Regions from separate parts of the Yersinia vastinensis genome, predicted to be linked through region 1. Evidence: riboswitches for the same ligand, from Rfam matches in the RefSeq annotation. Region 1 holds a riboswitch; the other holds the start of a gene.

Region 1 (4,303 bases):
CATCCCCCGCCATCAGTGTTTGGCAGGCAGCGTTTGTTGAAATCATTATCACCTCAATTCTGATGGGGCTGATTATGGCACTTACAGATGATGGTAATGGTGTGCCGCGTGGCGCATTAGGCCCTTTATTAATCGGTATTCTGGTTGCGGTGATTGGGGCGGCAACCGGCCCATTAACGGGGTTTGCCATGAACCCGGCGCGTGATTTTGGCCCTAAATTATTTACCTTCTTTGCCGGTTGGGGAAAAATTTCAATGACCGGTGGGCGTGATATTCCTTACTTCATCATTCCTATTGTGGCGCCTATTATTGGTGCTTGCCTGGGTGCCGCAGTTTATCGCTTCTTAATTGGTAAAAATTTGCCGTGCAATACCTGTAAGTTAGATGATGAAGAAGCTATTAATTAAACCTGAAAATGAATGACGACTTCCTCATCTTGGGACTGCAAATGGGTATTAAGGTGAGGAAATTTCGTGATCTGTTCGGGTTAATGCATGGATTATCATCCCCTGTTGATTATGACTCTGGTAAGGTGGGTTGTTATTTGTTTTCATTTCACCGGAGAGTATACCTTCACAGGGAAATAGGTTTTTCACCATGGCTAATGGGAATGAAAATATAACAATGCGGTAACACATCTATCATTACAGGGATGATTTATAGTAATAAACGAAATTTAATAACAATAAATTAAAATTAACTGAGAGGTTTTATCATGATTTCTGCCAGTTCTCTAAACTCAGAGCTCATAAATAAAATCGCCCAGGATTTTGCTCAAGCAACGGGGCTGGCGGTGGTGGTTGTGAATATTCACGGTGAGGAGATCTCCGACCTATTCAACTTCACACCGTTTTGTCAATTGATGCGCCAAGATCCGGTGAATCATCTTCGATGTCGTATGAGTGATCGCTGTGGTGGCCTTGAGGCCTCAAAATCCAACGAACCTTGTATTTATCGTTGTCACGCCGGACTCACAGATTTCTCTATCCCATTGGTGATTGCCGGTCATCTGGTTGGCTTTGTTTTATGTGGTCAGGTGCGGCTGCACACGGATGTTTATCTGATTGATATCCTGAATGTTGATAATCACTGGCAACAGAATCCGGCACTGATGGATGAATTTCATAATGTCCCTATCATGGATTTCTCTCGAGTGATCGCGTCTGCGGACTTGCTGAAGTTGATTGTTGAAAATTGTCTGAAAAAGCACCTTAATTTTGTGGTTATCAATGACAACATGGGCAGCAAAGAGCCCGGCAGAATTCGTCCGGTACATCCTCATGACAGTAAAATGAAGAAAGCATTGCGCTATATTGATACTCATCTGTCAGAAGAGTTGCGGTTGGAGGATGTGGCAGCCAAGGTCTATCTCAGCCCCTACTACTTCAGCAAATTATTTAAAAAATATCAGGGTATTGGTTTTAATGCGTGGGTGAATCAGCAACGAATGGCCAATGCGAGAGAGATGTTACAGCATAGCGATTGGAGCATTGCCAGTATTGCCAAGAACCTGGGTTTTTCACAAACCAGCTATTTCTGCAAAGTATTCCGCCAAGCCTATAATGTGACACCACAGGTATTTCGCTCACTTTCTTCTGAGCGTAATGAAATGGAATAGCAGTTATTGAATTAATATCAATTCCTCATGTTTTTAATTCATGTTTGTTTATTTAAAAGTCAAATTAGTAATTAAGTTCTTAAAATAATTAATGACAATATTTTGTTATAATTTTAAAGAAAAAACCAATGGTAATTTATTGTTTTTTAATGATTATTTTTCTTTTTTGTAGCAATTTTTTGCTATAACTACGCAATAAAATAGTCACAAAAAAATGAAATTAACCATTTTTTATTTGTGGAAAAGAGTATATTAATATTCATCAAGCTTAATAAGTTAGTTGACGTTACAACTGTGTAAATAAAGAGATAAATTCTATAGCAACATAAAATTAAATAACAAAATCTAAACTCACGTAGTTACTGAAATGGATATGTTATGCACTAAAGCATAACTGGGAAGGGGGTGACAATCCCCCGCAGCCCCCGCTGCTGTGATGCTGACGAACCTGCTGAAACCACTGATCCACAGGATTGGGAAGGTGCAGGGGAGGATGACGCTAAGCCAGAAGACCAGCCAACTCAGTAAAAGATATTCAACTCCTTCGGTGGGAAGCGGGTTGTCATCAGATGCGCGCAGCGGTGACGTTGTGTAGGCGCACCTTTTTGACACTGCTTATCCCGCTTGAAATGGCGGGATTTTTTATGCAGCGCTCAGACAAACAAGCATTTATCATCGCGGGAACCGGTAGCGGATGCGGTAAAACCACCGTGACGCTGGGTATTTTGCGAGCGCTGATGGCGCGTGGATTGTCGGTGCAACCGTTTAAAGTGGGGCCAGACTATCTGGATACCGGCTGGCATACCGCGGTCAGTGGCGTAACTTCACGCAACCTTGATGCGTTTATGCTGCCCCCCACCACACTCAATGGATTGTATAACCAACATGTGCGGCATGCTGATGTGGCGGTGATTGAAGGTGTCATGGGCCTGTATGACGGTTATGGCACTGACCCTGATTATTGCAGCAGCGCCGCCATGGCCAAACAACTTGGCTGCCCGGTTATTTTACTGGTCGACGGTAAAGCCGTATCAACCTCGGTTGCCGCCACGGTGCTGGGTTTTTGTCAATTTGATTCAAACCTCCACATTGCGGGCGTTATTGTTAACCGCGTCAATTCAGATAATCACTACCAACTTATCCGCCATGCCATCGAACACTATTGCGGTATTCCAGTATTAGGCCGTCTGCCGGTGATGGACGATGTGGCATTGCCATCGCGCCACTTAGGATTAATTCCGGCTCAAGAGCGCGGCGGGTCAGTGGGCAAACACCCCGATAGCGCACCACGTTGGCAACATCTCGCGCAGCAGGTTGAAGAATTTATCGATCTGGACCGGCTACTGTCACTGACTTCCCGCTCTGAACTCCCTGTGGGAACTTCTCCGGAGCTACCTCCTCAAGCTTTAGCTGAGGGCCTGACACTGGCGCTAGCCGAAGATGAAGCCTTCAATTTCTATTATCCCGATAATCTTGATCTGCTGGAGCAGGCCGGGGTGCGCATTCAACGTTTCAGCCCTCTACATGACCGCCAATTACCCACATGCCAGATGATCTATCTGGGGGGCGGCTATCCAGAAATTCACGCCGCAAAGCTTGCGGCCAATACTGCCATGCACACGGCATTACAACAGGCCCATCGCCTGCAAATTCCATTGTATGGCGAATGTGGCGGCTTGATGTATTTGGGTGAGGGGTTAACGGATGAAAATGGACAACGCCACTCGATGGTAGGGATTTTGGCGGGTGAAAGCCAAATGGGAAAACGCTTAACCCGCTTTGGCTACTGTCAGGCGCAGGCCCGTCGTGACACTTTATTGGCCGCGCAAGGCGAGATGTTACGTGGTCATGAATTCCATTACTCCGATTTTACCAGCCCGCTGACGCCAGTATTTGATAGCAGCAAGTGGCGTGATGGCGAGGTGATTCAGCACTGGAGCAGCGGCTATCAAGTACAACAGACGCAGGCCAGTTATCTACATATTCATTTCGCACAGCGCCCCGGTTTATTAAATGGCTGGCTAAATGCCGCGCGGAGTCGGTTATGACTCTTGCCGCGTGGTTTGTGGCGTTTCTGCTTGATAGTTGGCTCGGTGACCCGCCGCACTGGCCACATCCGGTGCGCTGGATTGGTAACCTAATCACCGTGCTACAACGGGCTATTCGCGCAGTGTGTCCTAGCGAGCGGGCGCTCAAGTGGGGAGGGGCGGTGTTGTGGATAGCGGTGGTGGGGATCACTTGGCTTATCAGTTGGGGGTTTTTATGGCTGATGGCTGAGATTAATCCGTGGCTTGGGTGGTTGGCGCAGGTGTGGATGATTTACACCTTGCTGGCCGGGCGCTGTCTGAGTGACGCGGCACTTTTGGTTTTTGATGCGCTGCAACAGGGGTCATTGGCGCAAAGTCGCGAAAAACTGTCATGGATTGTTGGGCGTGATACCTCGCAATTGGAGAAACCGCAAATTACCCGTGCGGTAGTCGAAACGGTAGCGGAGAACAGTGTCGATGGCGTGATTGCACCGCTGTTCTTTCTGATGTTAGGGGGGGCGCCGTTGGCGATGGCGTACAAGGCAATCAATACCCTGGATTCGATGGTGGGGTACAAAACTCCGAAATACCGGGCTATCGGCTATGTATCGGCGCGCATGGATGATTTGGCGAATGGGATCCCCGCCCGACTGAGCTG
Region 2 (4,303 bases), 1.5 Mb from region 1:
ACAACATTTTCCTGAGAAGAAATAAGCCAAGCGGTACGCCGCGCAATTGCAGCACCAGAATCAACCATCCGCGTTCCTTCCGGTAGCACTTGCGCTAATTCTTCTTCGAGCAGAGGGAAATGAGTGCAACCCAAGACAATGGTATCGGGGGGTTCACGCATCATTAACCATGGATGAAGGATTTTCTTTAATGCCTCTGCGGGAACCACACCGCCATGCAACTTAGTTTCTGCCAGTTCCACCAGCTCGGAGGAACCCAGTAACTCAATTTTGCAATCAGTGGCAAATCGCTCAATCAAATCCAAGGTATAAGAAGCATGAACTGTGCCGCGAGTCGCCAATAAGCCAACAACGCCATTACGGGTTAACCGCACTGCAGGTTTGATAGCAGGTACAACACCGACGACCGGGAAGGCAAAACGTTCACGTAAAGCAGTAAGACAGACCGTGCTGGCGGTGTTACAGGCGATGACCACTATTGCTAATGGATGACGCTGTTGTACCGCAGTGACAATTTCCAGCACGCGTTCAACAATAAACTCGCCTGATTTCTCCCCATAAGGGAAAGCGACGTTGTCGAAAGCATATATATAGTGGAGATCCGGCAACAATTGCCGAATCTCTTGATAGACAGATAGCCCGCCAACACCTGAATCAAAAATCAGCGCTGTCGGGCGAGGAGAAGAATCAGCCTTAGAAGTTATAACTTCCTGTGAGGTAATACTCTCGTCCAGCGGTTTTATAGCCATAAGCCGTTTCGTATTCTTTATCGAACAGGTTAGCAATTCTACCACGAACTGTTAGATGAGCAGTAACCGGATAAGCAGCAGAAACGTCAACAGTGCTGTAACTCGATAATTCACGCTGAGTCGAGTTATACATCGAGGTGCTATTATCATAGCGTTTGCTGTAATACTGATAAGAAACATCCATATCAACATTGAACATCGTCCAATCCAACTGGTACTTAGCCTGATGTTTCGAACGGCGAGCTAACACTTCATTATTCAGATCATTACGTGGGTCAATGTATTGCAATGTCACCTGGTGGTTAAATATGCCGGTATCAAAGTTTCCCGTCCATTCAACACCTTTTATGGTTGCAGAGTTCACATTGTAGTATTGACCTCTATACGTCACCGAGTCATAAGTGTAATCAATCAGGTTTTCAATTTTGTTGTGGTATGCAGATAAACGCCAGTCAATAGGCCCTGTCAGCCCTTCAAGGCCAGCTTCCCATTGGCGGGACTCCTCAGGTTTCAGATCACTATTTGATAAGATATCGAAGCGCTGCGAACCATATTGCTGACCCAATGACGGCGCCAAGAAGCCGGTGCCGTAAGATAAAGTCACACGGTAATCAGGAACAAACTCCCAACCCGCAGCGGTTTGCCAAGTTTCATGCCAGCCAAACTGCTCATCTTTATCTTCACGGCCAGAAGCTTCTAATGTCACATTACCGATTTTCTGCTGCCCACTTAGATATAAACCGGTGTTATCTCTTTTATAGGTATCAGAGATGATTTGGCTTGATGAAGTTAAACGCTGTTGCTGCCAGTCTACACCCGCGCTCAGCGTCGCACTTTCAAAGCTGTAGGTATTACCCCACTGCACATTGCGCTGATCCATATTGTCCAGCGTGGTTGCCACCCCATAGCGGCCATACTGGCTACTGAAGTTATAATCTTTATATTTCTGATAGCTCCCGATTAATTGGGAAGAATAGGCACCCGAGACATAGCGTAGCCCGGCATCATAAGTATGGTTATAAAGCCGTTCGACATCGCCACTGTATGCCGGAGAAGAGAGGCTACCCACATCGTAATCTGTGTTATTGGTATAACCATATCCCCTGACGAAGCCAGATATCTCTTGGTTGAATTGGTGCTCCAGACCCGCCCAGAAATTTTTATTACGGAAACCGTCGCGATCACTGTCGATTGGGTTAGGTGAGTTGGGTCTGATGTTATAGCCGTTCGTGGTTTGATATCCACCCGCCAGCGTTGCCAAAGTATCACCAAAACGTTGGCGAACACTGCCATCATATTGTTGGTAACCTTTAGAACCGACCCCGGCATTAATCTGCGCGCCTTCCTGATCAGATTGAGTAATCACGTTGATAACACCGCCAATCGCCCCAGAGCCATAGACGGCAGAGCGTGGTCCGCGGATATATTCCACACGTTGTACCAGAGATATTGGTATCTGATTAAAATCGACACTGTTGACAATCCCCGTGCGCGCAAGAGGAATGCCGTCAATTAATACCAGAACATGTCGGGCTTCAGTACCACGGATGTACATGGAAGAACCCTGACCTAACCCCCCAGTTTGCGAAATATCCACGCCTGGTAACCGGCGCATAACTTCATTGAGGCTTTTTGCTTGCCAACGCTCGATATCATCGCGAGTAACGACATCAGTAGGAGCCAAGACAGTGGAGACGGGTTGTTTGAAACGGCTGGCGGTGACAACCATTTCATCTTTATTACCTGTTGTGGTGTTGCCCTGCGCCCATCCAGAAAATGCCGTCACAGAAAGGGTTGTGAGCAGCGTATATTTTTTAATTGTCATGAAAAAGCATCCAAACTCAAATAGCGGATGCCGCAGTGCCATGGCCGGTAGTACGCGACGACCACGAATATTGCGACGTATACCGGCAGGTCTTCGGGCTTGGGATCTCTGATACTAAATTTAATAACCACAATAAATCATACTGAGGTGAATAAATGGCATGAAACAGAGCGGGCGATGACTTCCCATCCTTGCGGACAGTGTCTGGATGAAACCTATCGCCGTGACTTCCCCTTACCGCTGCGCGTCAGCTCCGGATTTACACCGGATTCCCTTTTAACTCTTAGGTGTTTAAGTAACAGCATGAGGCCGGACCGCAATGCTACGATCAAGTAAAATGGATGTCTAGACTTCTACTCATATCACGAGAGATATAACCAATAAATTTCATGGCGCAAGAAGAGGTTAAATACGACAAAACTGGACATCACTTCCACTTTCCCTACAATCCGCAGGAATAAACCTCTTTTATATTGTCCAGACGAGAAGAAACATGACTCCCGACATCCTGCCGACTGACGGCTATGACCACCAACTGGCGGAAAAATCTGCCCGCCTTCAGGCGATGATGTCGCCGTTTCAGGCACCCGCTCCAGAAATATTCCGTTCTCCTGCTGAACATTACCGCATGAGAGCTGAGTTTCGCGTTTGGCACGATGAAGACGACTTGTACCACATCATGTTTGACCAACAGACCAAGCAGCGCATCCGAGTTGAACAATTTCCGGTCGCCAGTCTGTTAATTAATCGATTGATGAGTGTGCTGATGACCGCCATCAGGGCCGAGCCAATTTTGCGGCGTAAGTTATTCCAAATTGATTATTTGTCTACTTTGAGTGGCAAGTTAATAGCTTCTTTGTTGTATCACCGCCCATTAGATGAAGAATGGCAACAGAAAGCGCTGGAGCTACGTGACCAGCTACGCGAGCAAGGTTTTGATCTGCAATTGATTGGACGAGCAGCGAAAACGAAAATCATGTTGGACCACGACTTTATTGACGAAGTCTTGCCTGTCGCTGGGCGCGAGATGATTTATCGTCAAGTTGAGAACAGTTTCACCCAACCGAATGCTGCGGTGAATATTCATATGTTGGAATGGGCCATTGATGTCACCCAACACGCCAGTGGTGATTTGCTGGAGCTGTACTGCGGCAATGGTAATTTCTCACTGGCGTTGGCGCGTAACTTCAATCGCGTGCTGGCAACAGAGATTGCCAAACCATCAGTGGCTGCCGCGCAATATAATATTGCCGCAAACAACATTGATAATGTGCAAATTATCCGTATGTCTGCAGAAGAGTTTACTCAGGCAATGCAAGGTGTGCGTGAATTTAATCGCCTGAAGGGCATTGATTTAAGCAGCTATAATTGCGAAACCATTTTTGTTGACCCGCCACGCAGTGGGCTAGATGATGAAACCGTCAAGCTGGTACAGGCTTACCCGCGTATCCTTTACATCTCTTGTAACCCGGAGACGCTGTGCGCCAATCTCGAACAGCTTAAGCATACTCATAAAATCAGTCGATTAGCGCTATTTGATCAATTCCCCTATACCCATCATATGGAGTGCGGGGTTCTACTGGAAAAACGCGGCTAACGAAAAACACAATTGATAGACAGACAAAAGGGCAACACAATGTTGCCCTTTCTCTATTTATTCCCGACAGCCTGACCGCTATTGCGGCTGCTGGTTATCATCGGTGTCGGTATCTGCTTCAGTCTGAGCCGA

What was found. A riboswitch is a leader RNA that binds a small molecule or an ion and turns the genes downstream of it on or off. The one in region 1 is predicted to bind cobalamin.
Region 2: it holds a riboswitch for cobalamin, as region 1 does, so the genes downstream of both, btuB (TonB-dependent vitamin B12 receptor BtuB) here and ACIOG0_RS14250 (cobyrinate a,c-diamide synthase) in region 1, are expected to answer to the same signal.

What each region holds. Positions count from the first base shown of each region.
Region 1 covers NZ_CP173260.1:3,050,724-3,055,026, reverse strand. Annotated here, with positions in the region: gene pduF (propanediol diffusion facilitator PduF) at 1-407, shown strand, start outside; gene ACIOG0_RS14255 (transcriptional regulator PocR) at 716-1,618, shown strand; cobalamin riboswitch at 1,959-2,154, shown strand; gene ACIOG0_RS14250 (cobyrinate a,c-diamide synthase) at 2,263-3,666, shown strand; gene cbiB (adenosylcobinamide-phosphate synthase CbiB) at 3,663-4,303, shown strand, end outside.
Region 2 covers NZ_CP173260.1:4,557,425-4,561,727, forward strand. Annotated here, with positions in the region: gene murI (glutamate racemase) at 1-749, opposite strand, end outside; gene btuB (TonB-dependent vitamin B12 receptor BtuB) at 694-2,574, opposite strand; cobalamin riboswitch at 2,641-2,903, opposite strand; gene trmA (tRNA (uridine(54)-C5)-methyltransferase TrmA) at 3,068-4,171, shown strand; gene ACIOG0_RS21130 (YijD family membrane protein) at 4,250-4,303, opposite strand, start outside.